DNA from 4 places in the Desulfosporosinus sp. Sb-LF genome. Region 1 is predicted to be linked to each of the others. Evidence: riboswitches for the same ligand, from Rfam matches in the RefSeq annotation. Region 1 holds a riboswitch; each other region holds the start of a gene.

Region 1 (5,365 bases):
GGACGGACATAAGCTAAGTTCCCTCGTTCTCCAAAATGCAACTTGATCGCTACAAGGTCTTTGGGTGCAATTGCATCCAGCAATCCTGCCCGTATTATTAAATGCTCAAGTTTTGTTAAGAGGCTTTCACCACTTTTAGTCTTCATACTGGTAAAAAATACTTCCGAACTCAAAATAAACACTCCTCTTTCTCGATATCAAGTCATCCGATTCCCAAAACCCCTGTAATCTCCAAACTATCAGATAACCCCAATTCATAATTTGCGTTTCATACCATCTTAATATAGTAGTTTTTTCATCTTAAAGCAAACTTCCCACAAGTTCACAACGCACAACTTCTCGTCGAGTGGGGAGATACATCACTTTTACTTGATCTTCAATCTTAAGCTTGTCATAGACATTTTTGTCAACATAGAGTTGTTTTTGTTCTGTCCCGCTACGAACCACTAAAGCAAAAGCTTTGAAGCCTGAATCATAGGCTTTTTCCAGAACCGAACCCTGGATAAAACTTGGTTGAGCTAACCAATCTGGTTGAGAAAAGAATAACAGTTTTGTATAGATTCCTAAAACCCCAACCCATATAAAGGCCTTCCCAGCTAATAGGAGAAAACCCCAAGCATCGCGGGCATAACGCCAAGTCCCCACCGATTTCCAAACCAGTCGAGAAACGACAACACCCCATATCAAAAAGAGTACGACTAAATTTGGCCAGGTCGTACTCCAAAGATAACTATAGTACTCTACCATTTTTTACCTCTTTTTACTACTCTGGCTTAACGAATTGTTCTTTGCTACACTACTACACTACAGTTCGGACAAACATTAGGGCGAAAACGGCCTTCAGAGTTGCACCAAATTGGGAACATTTCCAAATTGGCGGATGATTTTGTCCTCCTTAATTAGAGTCATTATTAAGTATAGTTAATAATAACAGCATTTATAAAGATTCGCAATACTCATATTAGTTATCAAAAGAGTCTATAAGATCAAAGATTATTATTAAAAACTCTAATAATCCATGTTGTAACCAATAGGTTTTTTCCTCAAAAATGCTAAAATACTTTCGCCACTTTCTGGGAGAAGACCCCACGAAGTGGCGAATCTCGCTGTGCAACTTAAATGTCAGAGAGGGGTTGATTTTGAAATTATTTATATCACAATGAAGGTGCTGTGATGTTGCCAGCTGTCAGTGTGATCTCTGAGAAGGCGACTATTTTACCGGTTCCATCCACTTCATAAACATTTACATACTTATTTGTTGTTGCATCTACTCCGGTTAGGTCACTACCCGCTGTATACGCCTTTCCACTAGCTGTGGCTCCTAGGGCCGGCAGTGGCGTTACTTTGCTAACCACTTGTACTTTGAATGTATCTCCAGAGTTATTTGCAACTAACGTCAATTTTGTACTTCCTGCCGAAGCTCCGATATCCGCTACTGGTAAGGTAGTCAAAACAGGTGCTGCAATGTTATTGGCTGTTAGTTTAAATTCCTTGAAGGCTACGATATTACTGGTTCCATCCACTTCGTAAACGTCTATATACTTATCTACATCTACGCCGGTTATGTCATTGCCAGATGTATATATCGTGGTTCCAGTTGGAAGAGTTCCTCCAGTAACCGGCAGGGTACTAATTGCTGCAGTATTTATTAGGTATTGGAATGTATCCCCCTTTTTCAGAGGTGTTAGGGTCAATTTTGTAGTCACTGCTGCACTTCCAGGAGTTGCTGTTGCGGTTTTCACTACAGGTGCTGTAATGTTGCCGGCTGTCAGTGTGATCTCTGAGAAGGCGACTATTTTACCGGTTCCATCCACTTCATAAACATTTACATACTTATTTGTTGTTGCATCTACTCCGGTTAGGTCACTACCCGCTGTATACGCCTTTCCACTAGCTGTGGCTCCTAGGGCCGGCAGTGGCGTTACTTTGCTAACCACTTGTACTTTGAATGTATCTCCAGAGTTATTTGCAACTAACGTCAATTTTGTACTTCCTGCCGAAGCTCCGATATCCGCTACTGGTAAGGTAGTCAAAACAGGTGCTGCAATGTTATTGGCTGTTAGTTTAAATTCCTTGAAGGCTACGATATTACTGGTTCCATCCACTTCGTAAACGTCTATATACTTATCTACATCTACGCCGGTTATGTCATTGCCAGATGTATATATCGTGGTTCCAGTTGGAAGAGTTCCTCCAGTAACCGGCAGGGTACTAATTGCTGCAGTATTTATTAGGTATTGGAATGTATCCCCCTTTTTCAGAGGTGTTAGGGTCAATTTTGTAGTCACTGCTGCACTTCCAGGAGTTGCTGTTGCGGTATTTGCATCAGCCCTTTTAGAGTCAATTACTAGACTCGATATGAGCGATGTAACTAATATACCAACAACTAGACCCCAATTTAAACACGGTTTTATAAGAACTCGAAGCTTAGCATACAGTACAGTCATGTTTTCTTACCTCCTATTTTAGTAATTAAATCTCTCTGCTTCTCTACTGGTTCCTCTATTGAATTATAATGTGTAAATAATAAATCCCTTCTACGTTACCGAAGAGGGGATTCTACACTCTTGTTGTTCGGTAGCCCGGCGATCTTAGATTACCTTAGACCCGTGGCTTTGCGTCCCTATCTTTCGATAGGTTTGCTTTTTTCGGATAGGGTTATATTTGTTTGATTAACATATTATCTATATCGTAAGGTTCTCTTAGAAACTTTACACTTCCTAACAGAAGTTTCTTTAAACTTAGAACAGTGACAGTTACGTTTGATGTTGTCATTAATTATGTTAAATTAGCAAATTTGAATAGCAACAACCTCATTGCCCCTATAATTATATAGCAGACTCCATATCCAGTGAATAAACGTTTTCAGCAGAATCAATAACCTTAATCTGTAATTTTTTCCCTATTAGAGCACTTGGTAATTTCGCAACAAATTTTCCATTTTTATCAGGTTTAGAAGTTGTGAGTAAAAATGGAGTTGCTGGGACCGTGTCATAGATATATACTATGGCATCACTGTTAACACTTCCATCTATTTCTTTCGTTGTCGCATCAATACCATTTAATCCGCCTGACCCATCGTCCTTCACAGACTTAGACTCATCAAGCAGAAGTCCCAGTTTATTTATGGGGTCTTCTAGATTGATGGTCTCCAATGGAGTAGCCATTTGACCTGCCGTTACGGTTAATTTATAGCTGTGTTTCTTATATTGAGGTCCATTTCCATCAACCAATAATGTGTAACTACCAGTGGGCAAATAAACCTTAAATTCCCCATTTATATCCGTTGTTGTTGTCCATGTTGTAGTGGTATTCGATACTTTTACAGGTATACCCCATGTTTCTTCTGTTAGACTGGCCCTGTTAGTACTTCCTCCGATAGAACCTGATTTCCCGCCATCTACTCCAGCTTTAGATGGAATAACTAAACTTACAGTCTTTACCGTTACAGTTGGTGTTGCTGTTGTTCCAGTCGTTGGAATTTTAATAGCGGGCACTTTAATAGTGGGTATTTTTATAGATCGAGTATTCATCACACCATTATCAACGCTGAACAAATTCAGAGAATAATCGCCATCAGCATAAATAATAAAAGTATACTTCCCTGTTAACAAATCGCTTGAAAACGGACCAATGCGGTCGCCACTTGGCCCTTGAAGGGATAGTTTTCCTGCAAGATCAGGTGTAACAGAGGGTTTGACATCGTAAGTAACTGTGACTACAAGATTTACGCTAGAGGTAAAGGCGGAAGGTACTATCACTGAGAATGGAACAATAATCGTCTCACTAAGTTGCCCACTAACCTCGGACATAACGCCTTCCGTAATATATAAGTTATAATCCCCCCCCGAATAGGCTTTAGACGGCGTCACAGTTACAGAGAGACCATCGGGGGATAGTTTAATCGTTGTTGCGACCTTGGTTTGTTTGCTATCAGTGACGTAAACAGTATCGCTACTCACACTCGTACTCAAGAGTGGGGCATTAAACGAAATCGTCCAAACCTTATTAACATCTGTTGTTGTAATAGCCGGCCATATCTTAAAACCCGTGGTAGAAGTAGCCGCAAACACCGACGATACGGATAGAAATAACAAAGTGATTACTAAAAGTATAGCAATCCACCAGGTTTTCTTAACCACGATTCCATCCTTCCTTGCTGTGAATTCTAAGCTTCCCAATTTTTTCGATTCAACTCTGCCATAATCTTCTGCACATAGTCCTGAGTTTCCTTATATGGTGGAACCCCCTGGTATTTATCAACTGCTCCCGGTCCGGCATTATAAGCTGCTAAAGTCATCGGAACATCTCCCTGAAAACGGTCTAGTAAGTCCTTTAAGAAATGTGTTCCCCCATCCAGGTTTTGTTTCGCGTCGTAGGCGTTCTGTACTCCATATGAAGCTGCCGTCCCTGGCATTAACTGCATTAAGCCCATAGCACCAGCCGGTGACGTTACATTAGAATTAAACCCTGATTCTGCTTTGACGACCTGCTGAATCAGGGTCGGATCAACCCCGTATTTTTGGGCCATCGAATAAATAACATTTTCAAGAGAACCAACGTTTTCACCCTTAGCCTGGGGAACAGAGGCTAAATGATATCCCTTAACCTGGGCTGTGCTAGACAAACCTTTCAATTGACTGGTTAACCCCTGGGAAGCATTCGTCCCTCCTCCAAGGGCTGCTTGAAGTAAGGCAGCGAAAAGTTGCGAACTTGAATTGCCCATTCCTCCAGCTTCAGACGACCCAGTTTGATCATTTTGAGCCGTCTGCCAAGACGTATTCATTTGTTGAAATTGCAATAGTAGTAACATCTGAGCGGCATTCATTCGAACAAGCCTCCTTTCACTGTCCCTAAATCAGTAGCCAAAAGCGCAAGAACTCTACCTTTAAGTTAGTCGACTCAGTCCCTGAATCTCGTTGCTTTCTAGAATCTGTTCCGGAATGAGCTGAATAATAATTCGATCAGGGAGATTGACAATTCCGCCAATAAAGGGGGCGGTAACCAGCGGTGGGGGGGGAGCAATATTCTCTAAAATGCGAACCTCCCGAACTTGGTCGACAGCAAAACCTACTTGATTTCCATGAACCTCAGTGATTAAAGCAAAGGTATTCTGATTTTCCGGTGAGACAGAACTATCGCCTATCCCAAACCGCACATGTAAATCAATCAGAGGGATCGCCTTACCCCGTAGGTTAATTAGACCACGCACGTAAGCAGGAGCTTGTGGAATCGTACGCACCTCTCCTAGACAGGTAATTTCCCGAACCACTTCGATGGGCATCGCGTACTCTTCTTGACCTAAGGTGAAAATGACGACTTGAACTGCCAAATTGACCACTTCCCTTGCTAAATCTTCCCGACC
Region 2 (5,365 bases), on a different contig from region 1:
CCAAGATGAACGACTTGATCAAGCCATTGTTTCTGTAAGTGCTGGGAAGATTTCTGGAGCAGTAGGCACGTATGCGAACGTTGCTCCTGAAATTGAAGAGGCGGTCTGTCATCACTTGGGATTAAAGACTGCTTTAGTCAGTAATCAAATATTGCAACGGGATAGACATGCTCATTTTGTAACTACTCTGGCATTAATCGGTGGTTCGCTGGAGAAAATAGCCACAGAGATTCGAAATTTGCAACGAACGGATATTCTTGAAGTTGAGGAACCCTTTGCTGAAGGGCAGAAGGGTTCCTCTGCGATGCCACATAAGCGTAATCCGATCGTATCTGAACAGGTGAGCGGAATGTCCAGGCTTCTGAGGGGCAATGCACTAGCTGCAATGGAGAATATGGCGCTTTGGCACGAACGGGATATGACCCATTCCTCTGTGGAACGAATAATACTTCCAGACAGTTGCATTCTCTTGGATCATATGCTCCGTCAGATGACTCGGGTGATTTCTGGGCTCAAGATCCGTGAGGATCAGATGAAACGAAATCTACAAAAAACGTTTGGACTGACGTCTTCTCAGAGAGTTCTTTTAGCCTTAGTTGAACATGGATGTATGAGAGAAGAAGCCTATGCATGGGTTCAACAGGATGCGTTTCAAGCCTGGGATAATGGTCAAGACTTCATCGAAGTCGTTTCAGCAGATGCACGGGTTTTAAACTATTTAGCTAAAGAAGAAATCCAAGGTCTGTTCGATTTGAAATATCATCTCCTTCACGTGGATGACATTTTTCGCCGACTCGGCTTAGAAGGTTGATAGAAAGATGGGGGGAATAGTAATATGGCAGCTGTTGTGTTAATTGGTTCTCAGTGGGGAGACGAGGGAAAGGGTAAGATTACGGACTTCCTAGCCGAAAAGGCAAATGTAATTGTTCGGTATCAAGGTGGAAATAATGCGGGTCATACGGTTGTTGCTCATGGAGAAGAGTTTAAGCTTCACCTAATTCCATCGGGAATCCTATATTCAGACAAGACCTGTGTCATAGGTAATGGCGTTGTGATCGATCCGAAGGTTTTACTGGAGGAACTCAGTTACCTTGCCAATCGGGGCATTAAGACGGGTAAACTGCTGATTAGTAGCAATGCCCATGTGATTATGCCTTATCACAGGGTGCTTGACGGTTTGGAAGAAGAAGCTCGTGGGGAACATAAAATTGGTACGACAAAACGAGGTATTGGCCCTTCTTACATGGATAAGGCGTCACGAATTGGAATTCGGATCATTGATCTCTTGGACAAAGATGAGTTCGCTGAAAAACTTCGTTGTAATTTGGTGGAGAAAAATAACTTGTTTGTTAAAGTTTACGGTCAGAAAGCCCTTGAATTCGAAGACATCTATGAAGAATACCAGGGTTACGCCGACCAAATTCGTTCGATGGTGACGGACGGTTCATTGACCATCGATAAAAGCATTCGTGCGGGGGAGAAAGTACTCTTTGAAGGTGCGCAGGGGACTTTACTGGATATTGATCATGGAACATATCCCTATGTTACGTCTTCTAATCCGATTGCTGGAGGAGCGTGTGTTGGCGCAGGCATTGGACCTACTCGAATTAATCGAGTAGTCGGAGTCATTAAAGCGTATACTACTCGTGTCGGAGAAGGCCCTTTCCCTACAGAACTTCTGGATGAGACAGGGGAAGAAATGCGGAAGAATGGCCATGAATTTGGAACAACGACGGGCCGAGCGCGTCGTTGTGGCTGGTTCGATGCGGTCATTGCTCGATATGCTGTTCGAGTAAGCGGAATCTCTGATTTTGCGGTTACAAAACTTGATGTCCTTACGGGGCTTGAAACGCTGAAGATCTGCGTTGGATATAGAGCCAATGAAGAGATCATTCGTGAATTCCCTCAGAGTCAAAAGATCTTCAAACAATGTCAACCTGTCTATGAGGAAATGCCTGGTTGGCAAGAAGACATTACTCAGGTTCGTCGGTTTGAGGATCTACCTCAGGCTGCTCAAAATTACATCCTCAGGATTGAAGAGCTGACTGGGGTTCCAGCAACGTTGGTCGCAATTGGTCCAGGGCGAGAACAGACCATTGTGCGTGGCGAGATCTTTTAGGCTCTAATAAAATACGCTTTATCTACAATTTAAGATAAATTCAGAATAACTATCTTGACAATTAGGATGTTTTCGTGTAATATTTTAATTCGTGGTACAGTTACTTGAGCCATTAGCTCAGTCGGTAGAGCACCTGACTTTTAATCAGGGTGTCCCGCGTTCGAGTCGCGGATGGCTCACCAGTTTTAAATGTGTGTGTACCTGTTTGTTGCACTACAATAGTAATGGGTGATAAGGCAGTATTAGACGTAACGTTTAATACTGTCTTATATTTTTTGGGGTGCATGGTGAGTGAGGAGATAATGGAATTATCTGAATTATTAACACGAAATTTGTTGAGAATGTGTTAAAAAAGTATTTTAAATTACGGATACATGTGTTATAGTTCGATTACAGAATGGAAAAATTAGAAAACTATTACCTTTCTGATGAATTTATATGTTCATACTATTATTCGACAATTACATAAGGATCTTGATAAGGGCAAACTCAGTAAAAGCTGAGGACGCAAAGCTACGGGTCTTCCACGATAGGGTGATGATAGCCGGGATACCAATTAGGAATTCTGTCGCCATGCCTACTCTGGGTGGCGACTTTATTTTTTGTTTTAATTCATAATATTACTATCAGAGGTGCAATAAATTTGATGTATTTGGAAGGGAGATGGGAGTATGACTAAAATAAAACATCGAGTGATTCTTCTGTTATTGACTACTGCATTTATCATGGGTCTGATTCTCGGTGGGTATAACATTTATAATGTAATCGCGACGGAACAAGCTAATGTAACTCAATATCGAAATACTTTATATGAGCAATTTGATCGAACGATTAAACTCGAGGTACAAACCGCTTATAGTTTGGTTCAAGACACTTACAACCGTCAAAAAAATGGAGAGTTAACTCCAGAAGAAGCCAAAAAGAAAGCGGCTGATCTAGTTAGAAATTTAAGATTTGATAAAGATAACTATTTCTGGATTGACACGACTGACGGAATGAATGTCGTCCTTCTAGGAAGAGATACCTCTGAAGGCAAGTCACGATTTGATGGCAAGGACAGTCAGGGTAAATTTTTTGTTCAGGAATTTATTACTCATGGTACTCAAGCAGGTGGCGGTTATACAGACTATACCTTTGCTAAACCAAATCAAACTGAAGCCTTGCCTAAAAGAAGTTATACATTATTGTTTCAACCCTATAATTGGGTGATCGGAACAGGAAACTGGGTTGATGATATTAATAAACTTGTCTATGAGAAACAATTGGATTATAAACAAAAGGGTAAGATCAGTATCATCTATACCATAGTATCCATTCTATTCGCTTTTGGATTTTCTCTTATCTTAGGCACTTTTTTAAGTAATAAGATTTCAAAACAGATTACTGAGATTGCTGAGAATGCTGAAGAAATAGCTAGAGGTAATTTAAAAGTTGGTAACCTCAAAAATAACTCAAAAGATGAGCTAGGTCAACTTGGTAGAGCTTTTAGAACCATGACAGATAACCTAGTAAATCTTGTTCAACAAGTGTCATCATCCTCAACTCAAGTTGCAGCATCATCGCAACATCTAAGTTCCGGAGCAGAAGAATCTGCAAAGGCCTCCCAACAGGTGGCTATGGCTATTATGGAAGTCTCCCTAGGGGCAGAAAGACAACTTAATGCAGTTGATGAGACATCTGCAATTGTGCAGCAAATGTCAGCAGGGATACAGCAAATGCTAGAGAACGCCAAAGTTGCCGTTAAATCCTCCGAAGACACGGCCCTTTCAGCTGTAGCAGGGAGTCAGGCGATTGATAAAACCATTCAGCAAATGATTAATATTGAAAAAACAGTGACAGGATCAGCAGAGGTGGTTTTGAATCTAGGGGAACGTTCTAAGGAAATTGGACAGATCGTAGATACCATATCAGCCATTGCTTCCCAGACGAATCTGCTCGCTTTAAACGCCGCAATTGAGGCTGCACGAGCAGGGGAGCAAGGGAGGGGTTTTGCTGTTGTAGCGGATGAAGTCCGTAAATTGGCAGAACAATCGCAAGAAGCCTCACAACAAATTGCCTCACTGATTCACGTCATTCAACAAGACACACAGAAAGCGGTCTTATCGATCAACGAGGGAACGCATCAGGTTAAACTCGGGACGATGGTCGCTGAGACAGCAGGCCAAGCATTCAATGAAATTACTGCCTTGGTTAATAATGTTTCGACGCAAGTAGGGGAAATCTCAGAGGAGATTCAACAAATGGCCGCGGGGAGCGCAAGAATAGTCTCATCTGTGGCTGATATTCATGACACTAGTCGAAACATTACAGGACAGACACAGTCTGTGTCTGCTGCAACGGAGGAACAATCAGCATCGGTTGAGGAAATTGCCTCTTCCAGTCAGGTTCTGGCTCAATTGGCAGAAGAGTTGCAGGAAACCATAAAGAAATTTAATATTTAGATACAGAAATAAAAAAATATTTATTAAAGACTCAAAGAGTACTTGACAGAAGACAACCTTTCCTGTAAAATTCATATTTGTGAGCAAGGTTTGGAAATACCCTAAACATTGAACATGGCCCGTTGGTCAAGCGGTCTAAGACACCGCCCTTTCACGGCGGTTACACGGGTTCGAATCCCGTACGGGTCACCATTACAATTATGCCTCGGTAGCTCAGTCGGTAGAGCAGAGGACTGAAAATCCTCGTGTCGGCGGTTCGATTCCGTCCTGAGGCACCACTGTTATATCAAGCGGACGTGGCTCAGCGGTAGAGCATTGGCTTCCCAAGCCGAGGATCGCGAGTTCGAATCTCGTCGTCCGCTCCATATGAAATGTAGGCACTGCAAAGAATTGCGGTGCTTTTTGTTATTATTTCCATTGTTTTTAATAAGAACCGTGATACCCTTGTTAACTCCTTGACAATCACAGTGTCACCAGTTTGTAAATCTTCGAGTAGTCGCTGTAATTCTGGTCTATCCTTCGTAGTGGCCTCGACCTTCTCTTGATAAATCAAACCACAGCCTGCTTCCTTTAATGAAACTACCAACTGCCTTGATATTGGTGCGTATTGTGCCTTCTTATTCTTGGTATGTATATAAGCTATCAGTTCATTTTCCCAGTCCATATCGCCTATCCTAACGCTTGTGAGAGTAGATAGTTTACAGCCAGTACCCAGTAATTTAAGACTTCCCTCGTATGTCTTAGTGCTGTGTTGATAGAGGTCGGTGCAATATTCCTTTTCTGCATGGACTTCCATTTTTGCTGA
Region 3 (5,365 bases), on a different contig from region 1:
CACAAACTCTATGCACGTTTAATACATCAAAACTGTAATCAATTAATGCCCGTGTCATTTCTGTTGCATAACCTTTACCCCAATCTTTTTTCAATAGTAGCCAACCAATCATTACTGTATCAGTTTCATAATCTAAGTGGATTCTGGAACGTCCAATTTTTTCCTGGTCATATTTTGAAATTACTGCCATTTCAAAACTCACTTGTGGTTTTTCTTTCCAATCACATACAACTTTATTTAAATGCTTTTGGGCTTTCTCTACATTCATGACATCATTGGGCATATATCTCATTATTTCTTCATTAGAATAAAGACTCATAATAATACCCAAGTCGTTTTCATAAAATGGTCGCATTGTTAATCTTTCTGTTTCAATCATTAATTACACCTTTCAAATTTCGATTTATCAGTTTAATAAAATATTGCTTGAGAGCATCGACCCAAAGTACCGGATAGACTTTATCCAGCCTTCGGGTACGAAAGGCTTCAACCTGTTCGTTCAGTTCTTTGGCTATGATCGATACTTGACTTCGCGACATGGATTCAATGCCTAAAGACTTGGTGAGTTTCTCGATTTTCCGGGTGGATACGCCATTTACATAGGCTTCTTGAATAACGTTCAATAAGGCCAGTTCAGAGCGTTTGTCAGCTTCTGGCTATTCTCATTAATTCAGACCGATGTTCTTGTGCCATCCGGCCAAGCATTCCTAAACTATCCGGACACCGTTCCTACGGTATCCGGCCGGCGTTCTTATCTCATCCGGCCAATGGCCGGCACCTCATTGCATGGAGTTTAACATAGATTATACGGTTACGCTATCACCTCCTTCATTTTGTGGATGGTTAGGTCTCAAACTTGGACCTTTTAACTCAATTCGGTGGGCACTGTTAACCGTTTGACTTTCCCCATCTTTCACTTCTCAATCTTATGGACTGTTCTAACAGTCACACAAAAGAAAGAGAGGTATGCTAAATGAGCCGCCATAAAACAACCAATTGTACCAGCCTAAATCCAACATCAAGGCCAACAACCCAGTGTGGTCCATTGCCAGGAACAATACTCCGGATATTTATTCCACCTGGCGCAGTTATAAATCTGTTAAACCTTATTGAGGTGGCTTCTCCTAGCGGGGTCTGCTTAATCATTCTTTGCCTTTTCTAGGTGGAGGATCAAGCAGCAGCGCAATTGATGCGCAGTCAATCATTAACGCTGTTCAAGCTCTCATTTTTACATTTTCCATAGAAACAATTTGGCTTGTGGTTTATGAATTAGCTCTTCTCTCATTACTTTAAAATCTCAAACATAATCCCCTCAATTCCGGAAATACTGTTTTAGGGTAAATATTTAAGGAGGCGTTCTTTTTGAGCCATAAAGATGAAGCTACTAGAGAAGATTTGGCCAGTGAATTAGAAGAACTTAAAGATAAATATTCCAAGTTGGAACAGGCTTATAATGTGTTATTAAACCAGAACACCCAAGATCAATCATTTGGATTATTGCACACACAAAGACAACAAAATCAAATAACCTAAGTACAAAACATGATAATCCGTTTCACTAAACAAAAGGGAGAGCTGGTAGCTCTCCCTTTTACATTCTTCATAAAAACCATTTACGGGTGCTCAAACTCAGATTGACATAAAGATGAGGTCAAACTATATATTTCCATATTGCTCCACATAACTCAGCTTGTGCATATCATGTACTATCTCAAGCAAAGGAGGAAATGCAAATGGCATCCGGTGATGTAGATGATTGTTGCAGACCAAGACACCATTTTACTGAAGGAATCGCAAAACGCAAATATCCCTCCCCCCACAATTTGAGCTATGGCCTTTTTTACTAAAAAGAATCTCATCACTTGGGTTGTAGGAGAAAGAATAAACTAGTAAAACGTCGTTTCTAATCATAATGATTAATTAAATGTCATAATAAAGTAAATATACACTATAATGAAATTAGTTTGTTGTACTTCAGCATATTATGTATTATACTACGTTTCAGTGATGCTTAGGTCCTACTAAAGTAGACTTGGATGGTCCTTAGGTAATTTAATATTCTGCGATAAGGGCAAACTCAGTGAGAACTGAGGACGCAAAGCCACGGGTCTTACCTTAAGTGTTTAAGATAGCCGGGTTACCGAACGAACAAAATTCTGTCGCCGATCATTGATTTAAGGCGTCATTTTTGTTTTATAAGGGGGGAGGAAATTTCTATAAATTTTTAACCTTATATCTGTAACTAATAATGAATGGTCGCATAAAGAGACTTGCCTTATAAATCAAATATATTTTAAAACATAAGTATAGGGGTAGCAACGGGAGGAGGGTAAGACCAATGTATTGGTCGTTGGAACGCATACAAGCAAATTTCGAAACTGGCTTGACGACGAGTGTTGATCTTTTTGATAAAATTGGAGTTCTATTATTGCATAAGGGGCAGCTGGTTACAAAAGGAATACGAGATCTCCTGCAAAAACGAGAAGTTTATGTTTGGAAAGGACCGGAAAACAGCTATCAAGCTGAGAAGGTAAAATCCTTTTCAAAGGATGTGTACATAAAATTAGTAGGTTCTTTATGGGATATTTACCATAAAGCAAAGCTTATTCAACCTGAGCAGATTAAAAGTACGGTGCCACTCGTAGAAACTATTATAAATGAACTAAAACCCATAAATGTCTATTTGAATCTTAATACAGTTCGATTAGACGTAGAGACGTTTAAACATCATGATTATGGAACGTTCGTGCATAGCCTGAACGTCGCTATATTAGCAACACTGACAGGTATGCGTTTGGGATATATAGATAGGAGACTTAAGTATTTGACATTGGGGGCATTGCTTCATGACATTGGAAAGCTTAAGGTGCCAAAGGAAATCTTAAATAAACCAGGTAGTTTAACGGGTAGAGAGTTTGAGGTTATGAAACTACACCCCCTGTTTGGGATGGAAATGCTGAAATATACCCGTTTATTACCAGGAGTGCTAGCAACTATTGAAAAACATCATGAACGTTGGAATGGGACGGGATATCCAAATGGATCAAGAGGAAATAACATTCATCTCGATGCTCAAATTGTAGCAGTTAGCGACGTTTATGAAGCATTAACTGCCGATAGACCATATCGCAAAGGTCTACCGCCCTACCATGCTCTCGAAATGATTCTTGCTTGGTCAGGAAAGGACTTTAACCCGCTAGTGGTACAAGCTTTTCGAGAATCCCTCATTTTGTATCCCGAAAATGCAATCGTTACTCTCAATACCCGAGAAATGGGAGTGATCGCGGCGGTACCCTTGAAAATGCCAACTCGACCTCTTATTCGTCTTTTAATTGATAACAATGGTAGACTTCTCAATAAGGAGATATACGTAGATTTAATGCAGGATTTAACTCGGTTCATAGATCGTGTGGAATTCAAAGAAGTAGGCTGAAAAGAGATGTAGGCATTCATACTGACTAATTAGCCAAAAAATGATGATCATGATATCCAAAGGCCTCCAGCGAAATCTGGAGGCCTTAACTATTTCTCACATCTTCCACAGATACCACTTACACGTACTAATTCCCAACTATGATCCTCTCCCGAAATTTACCTTTTTTTAAACTTTGCGTCCTATAACGAAGGATATGGAAAGCACCCAGTATTGAATCTCTCATTTTCTGTAATACTAACTAAATGTGTTGCCTTGCTATGGATGGCCAAGGCCAAGTGTCCTTATAGCCAGAGATCGCGAGAAAGTCCCACTAAGGAAGAAATTATCGGGCGAATTTAAAGAGAGGATGATTATTAGATGAAGGATAGGACATTATATGGTTTTTTTGCAGGAATTATTGCGGGTATATTGGAGGGAATAGGAAATTTAATATCATATTACTCTAATTTTGCTCAAAGACGTTTACTAGACGAGATGGCTATAATTCTATTTGGTAACAAACCCATAGATAGTTTACAAACCATTACTGCTTTGACAGCACGTACTATTTTTTCTGGCCTTTTAGGTATTCTGTTTGCTCACCTCATGAAATATTTAAATGACGAACATTATTTGTTTAAGGGATGGGTCTACGGGATTAGTCTTATGGGAGTTATTTATAGTATAACAAGTATATTTAAAATGCCAGAATTAGCTTATACACACACTTATACCATCGTTTCTAACTTTCTAGGCGCCTCAATATTTGGATTAGCATTGGCAGAATCTTTGAAACGCTTACTTCTAGTAAGGGATGTGACTAAAGAGTAAAGTCTAGAAAAGAAACATGTTTCGTAAGTTCCTTTAAACTGAGTCCGATATGCACACTGTACTGAACCGCTGCGCGGTGGCTTTTTAAGGCCCTAATTTATTAAGTTTCAAGATATCATCCTTTCAGTTTAATTCTATCAATTTTAAAAGGATGATTTTTTATGTCTCAAAACTCCCAAGTTCTTTCCTCTCATCTTCAAAAGATGATCTTCGAGATGGAACTTTGCGGCTATTCTCAACATACCCACCCTTGTTTTACAAAATCAAAAACTTCTTTATTCCATCCTCTTTCAATCAGTAGGACATACGTTAATGGAACTGGCCAAAGACCCTAAATTTCTCGGTGCGACGATTGGAGCCACCACGGTTCTCCATACGTGGGGCCAAAATCTCTCGTTCCATCCTCATGTCCACTGTATCGTCCCTGGAGGGGGACTTTCCAATGATGGACTTCGCTTCGTCCGTTCTCGTAAGAAGTTCTTTATTCCGGTTAAAGTTATTTCGAAAAAGTTTAGAGGTAAGTCCCTTGACCTTCTAAAACAGGCCTATGACAAGGGGGAATTTGCTTTCTTTAACAAGGCTACCCAACTTGCGTCAAAAAGCAATTTCCTTTCTTTAGTCGACACTTTATATGACAAGAATTGGGTTGTCTTTTGTAAGAAACCGTTTAAATCTCTGGGTCGTGTTGCTCGTTATCTTGGACGCTATACTCACAGAGTCGGGATTAGTAACTCTAGAATTCTGGCGTTTGACGGTCATTCGGTTAGTTTTGCTTGGAGAGATTATAAGGACAGAGAAAAGGCCCCCACCGTTTCCGATGCGGGCACAAATGAAGAGGAAGCGTGAGCAATGCCAATAGATGTTTATGCCACGAATTTAATTATAGTGCAAGTACAGGAGTCTTGGTAATATATACAAAAAGAGGAGAGCACCTAAGCTCTCCTCTTTTATGTAACATTTTTGGACAACCAAACATAATATATATCATTCTCGTAGCTCTTTCCCATCTTTCACTTCTCAATCTTATGGACTGTTCTAACAGTCACACGAAAAGAAAGAGGGGAATGCTAAATGAGCCGCCATAAAACAACCAATTGTACCAGCCTAAATCCAACATCA
Region 4 (5,365 bases), on a different contig from region 1:
AAACTATGTTAGAGAAGCCGACTATTTTGGAATAGTATCTGGAAAAATGGAAGATAAATTTGCTAAGACTGGTCTTACACCGGTAAAAAGTGATACTGTTGATGCCCCATATATTAGAGAATTTCCAGTTAATTTAGAGTGTAAAATTATACAGGTTATTGAAATTGGCCTACACACCCAGTTTATCGGAGAGGTTATGGATGTTAAAATTGATGATACCATACAAGAAGATCAGCCGATTATAGAACAAATACAACCTTTAATATTTGCCCCCGACAGTAGAAATTACTATGTTATTGGGAAACAAATTGCCAAGGCATTTTCTATTGGCAATGAAATAGGGTAAGGAATTTATGATGCCCATATGTAGGCTACGGGCCTAATGAACACCTCGCCTCCAACCCGTATTAGAAGTACTATCTTGGCAAAGAAGAACTGCGGCAAGTTAAGGGATGTTTTGGGTGGGGTGAATCTGAAATCATTACTGTGGCAAACTGTCAATTATATTTGTAAACAGGGTTCTCCCCTATACTCATGAAGTGTGGGGGTGTTTTTTGTCCCTAATTCACTTTATCGACATGTTTCGCCATCAAACCGGAATATAGTTATCGTAAGCACAACTTTGCTTGGCGATTTAAGCGTGAAAAGAAAATTCCTATGAGAAATAACTATGAGAAATAACTACTTATAGAATTGGTCAGGTATATGAAGAATGTTTACCACATAGAACGTGGTTTGAATAAACTCTCCGACGAAAGAGTAAACCCAACGCATAGCACAGGGCAAGTAATTCTGACTGTGCTTTTTGGTTTTCTTAAAAGCCTTAATGAACTAAATTTCATGATAAAGAATAATGAGTCCAACGCTCGATCAGGTCATCGTCGAAGATTGTTTCCGGGTTGCCATCCAGAAGTTCGGTTTGCCGGAATCGGTATACTTCGACAATGGCAAACAATATCGTACCCACTGGATGGCGCGAACCTGCTCAGAATTAGGTATTCGGCTTCTTTATGCTAAACCGTATTCCCCCGGGCCACTGGAAAGATTGAGCGTTTTAACCGAGTGGTTGATGCTTTCATAAGTAAAGCCTCGCTGGAAAAACCAAAAACGCTAAACCATCTCAACGAACTTTTTTAAGTATGACTTACCGAATGCTACCAAAACAAGCTCCACTCAGCCTTCGAAAACAAAATGAATTCGGAAACAGCCTTTCGCAGTGGCAATCAGGCTCTTCGTTTTGCGGACCTGGAGGTACTAAAGAATGCTTTCCTCCATTGTGAGTCACACCAAGTGGACAAATTCGGCTGCATTAGTTTCATGGGTAAAAAATATGAAGTCGGATTAACCTTCATCGGTTGTGTGGAAGAACAGAATATGTTGCCCCATTAGATAATGGTGAGGAATTAAGGAAAATGAATCCTTGGATTCTTTTCTCAGAATGGTGGGAGGAATGAATGTTTTATCTGATGGAAATATAAAGTTTAATAGAAGAACACTGATATTATCTCTAGCCGATCAAGATGGTGGTGCTCATGTAGACCCTACCTTAGATGAAGCATATGTCAATCTCTCAAGAAATAATTCATTGAATGTTTTCCACGAGTATAAGCCTGTAAAAGGAGTTGTACTTGCAAGTGTTAGGCAAATAGCTTTTGATATTACTAGAACCTTGAAGGACAAATATCCATTATGCTTTCAATGATCACTTTGGCTACATAAATGGAATGCACCACCTTCCTTCATTAAAGGCTTATTTGCTGCGTAACCACCAGCGCTTAAGCCTCTGGCAACATTCAACCCATTAAATTCACTGGTATTATAGTAATTTGCGATAACCCGCCGGGGTGGCTGTCTTGGAAAACTGGTTTGTTTTTCTGGATAGGCTAACAAAATAAATTAGCCATTATCATTTTGGCCAAGAGCTATCGACCAATTCCAGTCTCTTTACTTCGGAGGATTACAGATACTACATGGCCCGTATCCTTAACTTTCTGCATCCGATAGACTAATGAGATTTTACTCTTTGATAAGTACTGACATCCATCTCGATAATACTTTTTGCCAGTTTTAGTTATGTATACCGTCAAAGTTTGAAGAGTTTGTTTGGGGGGAGACGAATTCACAACATGGGGCGTGACTGTAGGGGCAGCGGTAACGGCAGGCTTAGGATCTGGTATGGCGTTTGAGTAACGGTGGTAGGCGTAACTACTGAAGTTGGTGTGGGAGCTTGACTTACGGCAGGAACGAAACTGTGGTAGTTTGGACCTGTTTTGATTCCTCTGCTTTTGTGGGACTTGTTGCAGGAATAGAATTACTAGAGCATTCGCTAAAGCTATTAAGAGTGCAATGAATATACGAGCAATTTTATGTTTCATGGGGTTTTCAAAATTTATCTAACTCCTTTATAAAATGTTTATATCGAACATATGTTATTCTTAGAACTTTGGTTTTAGAATTAGAGAAGCGCAAAATTTGTCGCAATACAAGGAGAGGTTTATATGGATTTTTTTGACTATTTGAAGTAAAATACAAATGCACACACTGAGAATGATTAGCAAACTCATCGAAAGATGGGGACGCAAAGCTACGGGCCTAATCTCTTGCTAAGGGGGAATGGCAGCCGGGTTACCTAGTTTATAACTAGATAGCCCGGCTTTTTTGTCATTATCAAACACAAAGGGGGCTGATAAGACGTCTAATGCTGATTACCCCAGATAAAAAGTAGGCGAGAGATGAACTCTTAGAAGGTGTAGGAATTGAATCCTTTTGATTCACTCTGTGGCAATCATGGTCAATCAAAAAGGTAAGGGAAAGGACCCTTGCCCTCAAGTGCAAATAATCACTTGGGTTACCAATCTTAGTCGGAGGGAGAGTCAGTCTTGAAGCTGAATATCTCTTAGACACACGAAAGAATCGTAGTTCCACGCCGACTGGTTTCGGTAAATTAGGGGAGCTGAGAAGTGTGGTCTGTACGTGGACACTTAGACCACATGGAGCTATTAGTGTAACCGACCCTCTTAAACAAATAAATTTAAGAGGTGCAAAGAATGAAATTAAAGAAAACGTTAGTAGCAACCCTATCAACCACATTATTATTGACTGGAATGGTTCAATCAGTTATGGCAGCAAAACCTGCGGAAAAGACCGCGCCAAGTGTAAGCATTACGGCTCAACGCTGGACCAACTGCCAAACCATACCTGTTTCGTGGAAAACAGCCACTACTTCCGGTAGCCCTGCTGCCATTCTATCCTCTTGGAAGTTAGATAAAGGTGTATGGTCAGATTATGACCCTAAAATAACATCTACGTCATACCTTCTAACTGAAGGCGACCATATGTTTTCTCTTCAGGCGAAGCAAGAAGGAGTAGTTTCAGCTGTTGCTACACAACAATTAGGGGTTGATTTGACAGCTCCTGTTGTAACAGCGACTCCTATTAGTGCTAGTCAACTTAATGCTAATGGATGGTATAACAAAGATGTTACCGTAAGGTTTAATGGTACCGATGCTTTATCAGGTATAGCGAAGACTGACGATGCTGTCACAAAGAGTGAAGGCATCAACTCCGATATTAAAGGCTCAGCTACCGATAATGCAGGTAATATCGGCTATAGCGATGCTCTTACAGTTAAAGTTGATGAGACAGCCCCGACTATTGATATAAGCGGAATTGCTACAGCATATACTGTTGGGGATGCGCAACCTACAGTTACTTGGACTGCAACGGACGCTTTATCAGGTATTGACACCTCTTCAGGAACACTTCCAACGGGTTCGCAAATTGATATCAGCACTCCTGGAGATAAGACATTTACAGTTATTGCAACAGATAACGCAGGAAATACCGCTTCAAAAACCGTAAGTTATGCGGTTGCACCTAAACCTATTTTAGACCCAACCCCTATCGTTATTAAGGAAATTAATGGAGCTTCTGTCATAATTAAAGGCGGTTGGATTCCTACGTACAGCAATGGAAGAACACCAGAACTTAACGGTTACGATGCAACTGGAGAAGTTTATGCTCTTTACAATATCGGAGATCCAGTTAACACCGGCGATACAATGCAAATCCATTTTAGTCTTCCAAATTGGAATACTGGAAGTAAAACCGTCGATGTAACTATAGCTGGTACTCCTTATAAAGTACTAGTAACCAAATAAATATTCTCATCTGGGGTGATTCCCTCGAGTTTTGCCCCCCTCAAGAACCGACAATTTTAAAAAAATCATTTAAAATCCCTGGAAGCAGATATATTAAGCATTCCAGGGATTCTTTTATGCATATTGTAATAAAATCAAAATTTTAATAATAGGGAATAAAGCAAACTAGGGAATAGCAATCAAAAAACAATAACCATTTAAATTTTATTGGTTGTATTAAGGACATAGGCCATTGGACACAGTTTACAGGATTATCGTCTCATTTATTAACCATTTGTGTTTACTAAAAATGTAAGTTAGCATATAGTAAAATATAAATAAAAATAAAAATGTCAAGGGCAAAGTCACTGAAAGGTGATGACGCTGAATATTTCGATGTGGCAGCACCACCATTTTACAACTCAACGGGGAATAGTAAGGCCCTTATTAAAAGGGCTATATCTGCAGTAATAATTTAATTATGCTTAAAATTTTAAAGAAATGATTTTTGTCATGGTATTTTCAGCAAGAGATGATAATGAGTGTGCACTACTTTTATATGAATATTTTATATAATCACTGAGCAAATATATTATTAAATGGCTATGGCGTAAGAAAATGTAAGGATGGACCGCACTACCTAGTTAATCCCACTTCAGCTAGAATGGCTTATTAAAAGTCTAGCCAAACCTACATAAAGAGCTGGCACAAACACTGCCAGCTCTTTATGTAGGTTTGGCTTTTAATAGTTATTTCTTGAGTAATCTCCCGAGGTTTTTTCGTGTTTTGCGGTAACTCTAAAGAAAAGGAAGGGCATGCACCAACACATAGGCCACATTGAGTACAGTGGGTAGAACCTTTGTGAAACCGACATAGGTCACTCTCGAAAAGTGGATGGATTATCTGGATGAGACGAGTTCCATTGTCCACTCAAGTTTTGGTTGTTAGTTTATTTATCTCTTTTTGTTTCCTTTTTGCATTAAGGAATACTAGCATCAAAAGTGCTAACCCTATCGTGAAAAGGTAGCCTACAATGGGGCTTAATTCAAACCACATCTTTAAAGCCGTAAAAGCAATAAGTAGACTTAAAATTATTCGAAGACTTGCCGTTTTTAACCGGCTACTTAAACGTCCCCCCAGTTGCGCCCCCATCAATGCACCGGCAACCAGGACTGTAGCCATTACGAAGGGGATTTGTCCCGTTCCCCACTTTCCAATGAATCCTG

What was found. Region 1 has a riboswitch for cyclic di-GMP ahead of E4K68_RS10725 (hypothetical protein). Riboswitches for the same ligand answer to the same signal wherever they lie in the genome.
Region 2: it holds a riboswitch for cyclic di-GMP, as region 1 does, so the genes downstream of both, E4K68_RS04110 (methyl-accepting chemotaxis protein) here and E4K68_RS10725 (hypothetical protein) in region 1, are expected to answer to the same signal.
Region 3: it holds a riboswitch for cyclic di-GMP, as region 1 does, so the genes downstream of both, E4K68_RS02120 (HD-GYP domain-containing protein) here and E4K68_RS10725 (hypothetical protein) in region 1, are expected to answer to the same signal.
Region 4: it holds a riboswitch for cyclic di-GMP, as region 1 does, so the genes downstream of both, E4K68_RS06665 (hypothetical protein) here and E4K68_RS10725 (hypothetical protein) in region 1, are expected to answer to the same signal.

Annotation. Positions count from the first base shown of each region.
Region 1 is NZ_SPQR01000006.1:155,423-160,787, reverse strand. It holds gene E4K68_RS10735 (DUF362 domain-containing protein) at 1-173, opposite strand, end outside; gene E4K68_RS10730 (hypothetical protein) at 301-747, opposite strand; gene E4K68_RS10725 (hypothetical protein) at 1,155-2,447, opposite strand; cyclic di-GMP riboswitch class I at 2,574-2,654, opposite strand; gene E4K68_RS10720 (hypothetical protein) at 2,829-4,142, opposite strand; gene E4K68_RS10715 (lytic transglycosylase domain-containing protein) at 4,169-4,828, opposite strand; gene E4K68_RS10710 (chemotaxis protein CheW) at 4,889-5,332, opposite strand; gene E4K68_RS10705 (flagellar hook-basal body protein) at 5,350-5,365, opposite strand, start outside.
Region 2 is NZ_SPQR01000002.1:276,156-281,520, reverse strand. It holds gene purB (adenylosuccinate lyase) at 1-811, shown strand, start outside; gene E4K68_RS04120 (adenylosuccinate synthase) at 836-2,119, shown strand; tRNA gene E4K68_RS04115 (tRNA-Lys) at 2,226-2,301, shown strand; cyclic di-GMP riboswitch class I at 2,592-2,676, shown strand; gene E4K68_RS04110 (methyl-accepting chemotaxis protein) at 2,791-4,560, shown strand; tRNA gene E4K68_RS04105 (tRNA-Glu) at 4,677-4,752, shown strand; tRNA gene E4K68_RS04100 (tRNA-Phe) at 4,763-4,838, shown strand; tRNA gene E4K68_RS04095 (tRNA-Gly) at 4,851-4,925, shown strand.
Region 3 is NZ_SPQR01000001.1:428,197-433,561, reverse strand. It holds gene E4K68_RS02135 (GNAT family N-acetyltransferase) at 1-379, opposite strand, end outside; partial or broken gene E4K68_RS02130 (transposase) at 429-644, opposite strand; gene E4K68_RS20240 (hypothetical protein) at 970-1,146, opposite strand; gene E4K68_RS20235 (hypothetical protein) at 1,363-1,533, shown strand; cyclic di-GMP riboswitch class I at 2,061-2,145, shown strand; gene E4K68_RS02120 (HD-GYP domain-containing protein) at 2,339-3,433, shown strand; gene E4K68_RS02115 (hypothetical protein) at 3,794-4,246, shown strand; gene E4K68_RS02110 (transposase) at 4,559-5,092, shown strand; gene E4K68_RS02105 (hypothetical protein) at 5,318-5,365, shown strand, end outside.
Region 4 is NZ_SPQR01000004.1:34,405-39,769, reverse strand. It holds gene E4K68_RS06690 (flavin reductase family protein) at 1-346, shown strand, start outside; gene E4K68_RS21385 (hypothetical protein) at 839-967, opposite strand; gene E4K68_RS06685 (hypothetical protein) at 920-1,081, shown strand; gene E4K68_RS06680 (hypothetical protein) at 1,192-1,389, shown strand; gene E4K68_RS06675 (hypothetical protein) at 1,451-1,702, shown strand; gene E4K68_RS06670 (hypothetical protein) at 1,923-2,375, opposite strand; cyclic di-GMP riboswitch class I at 2,544-2,633, shown strand; cyclic di-GMP riboswitch class II at 2,940-3,023, shown strand; gene E4K68_RS06665 (hypothetical protein) at 3,048-4,160, shown strand; partial or broken gene E4K68_RS20995 (sulfite exporter TauE/SafE family protein) at 5,070-5,365, opposite strand, start outside.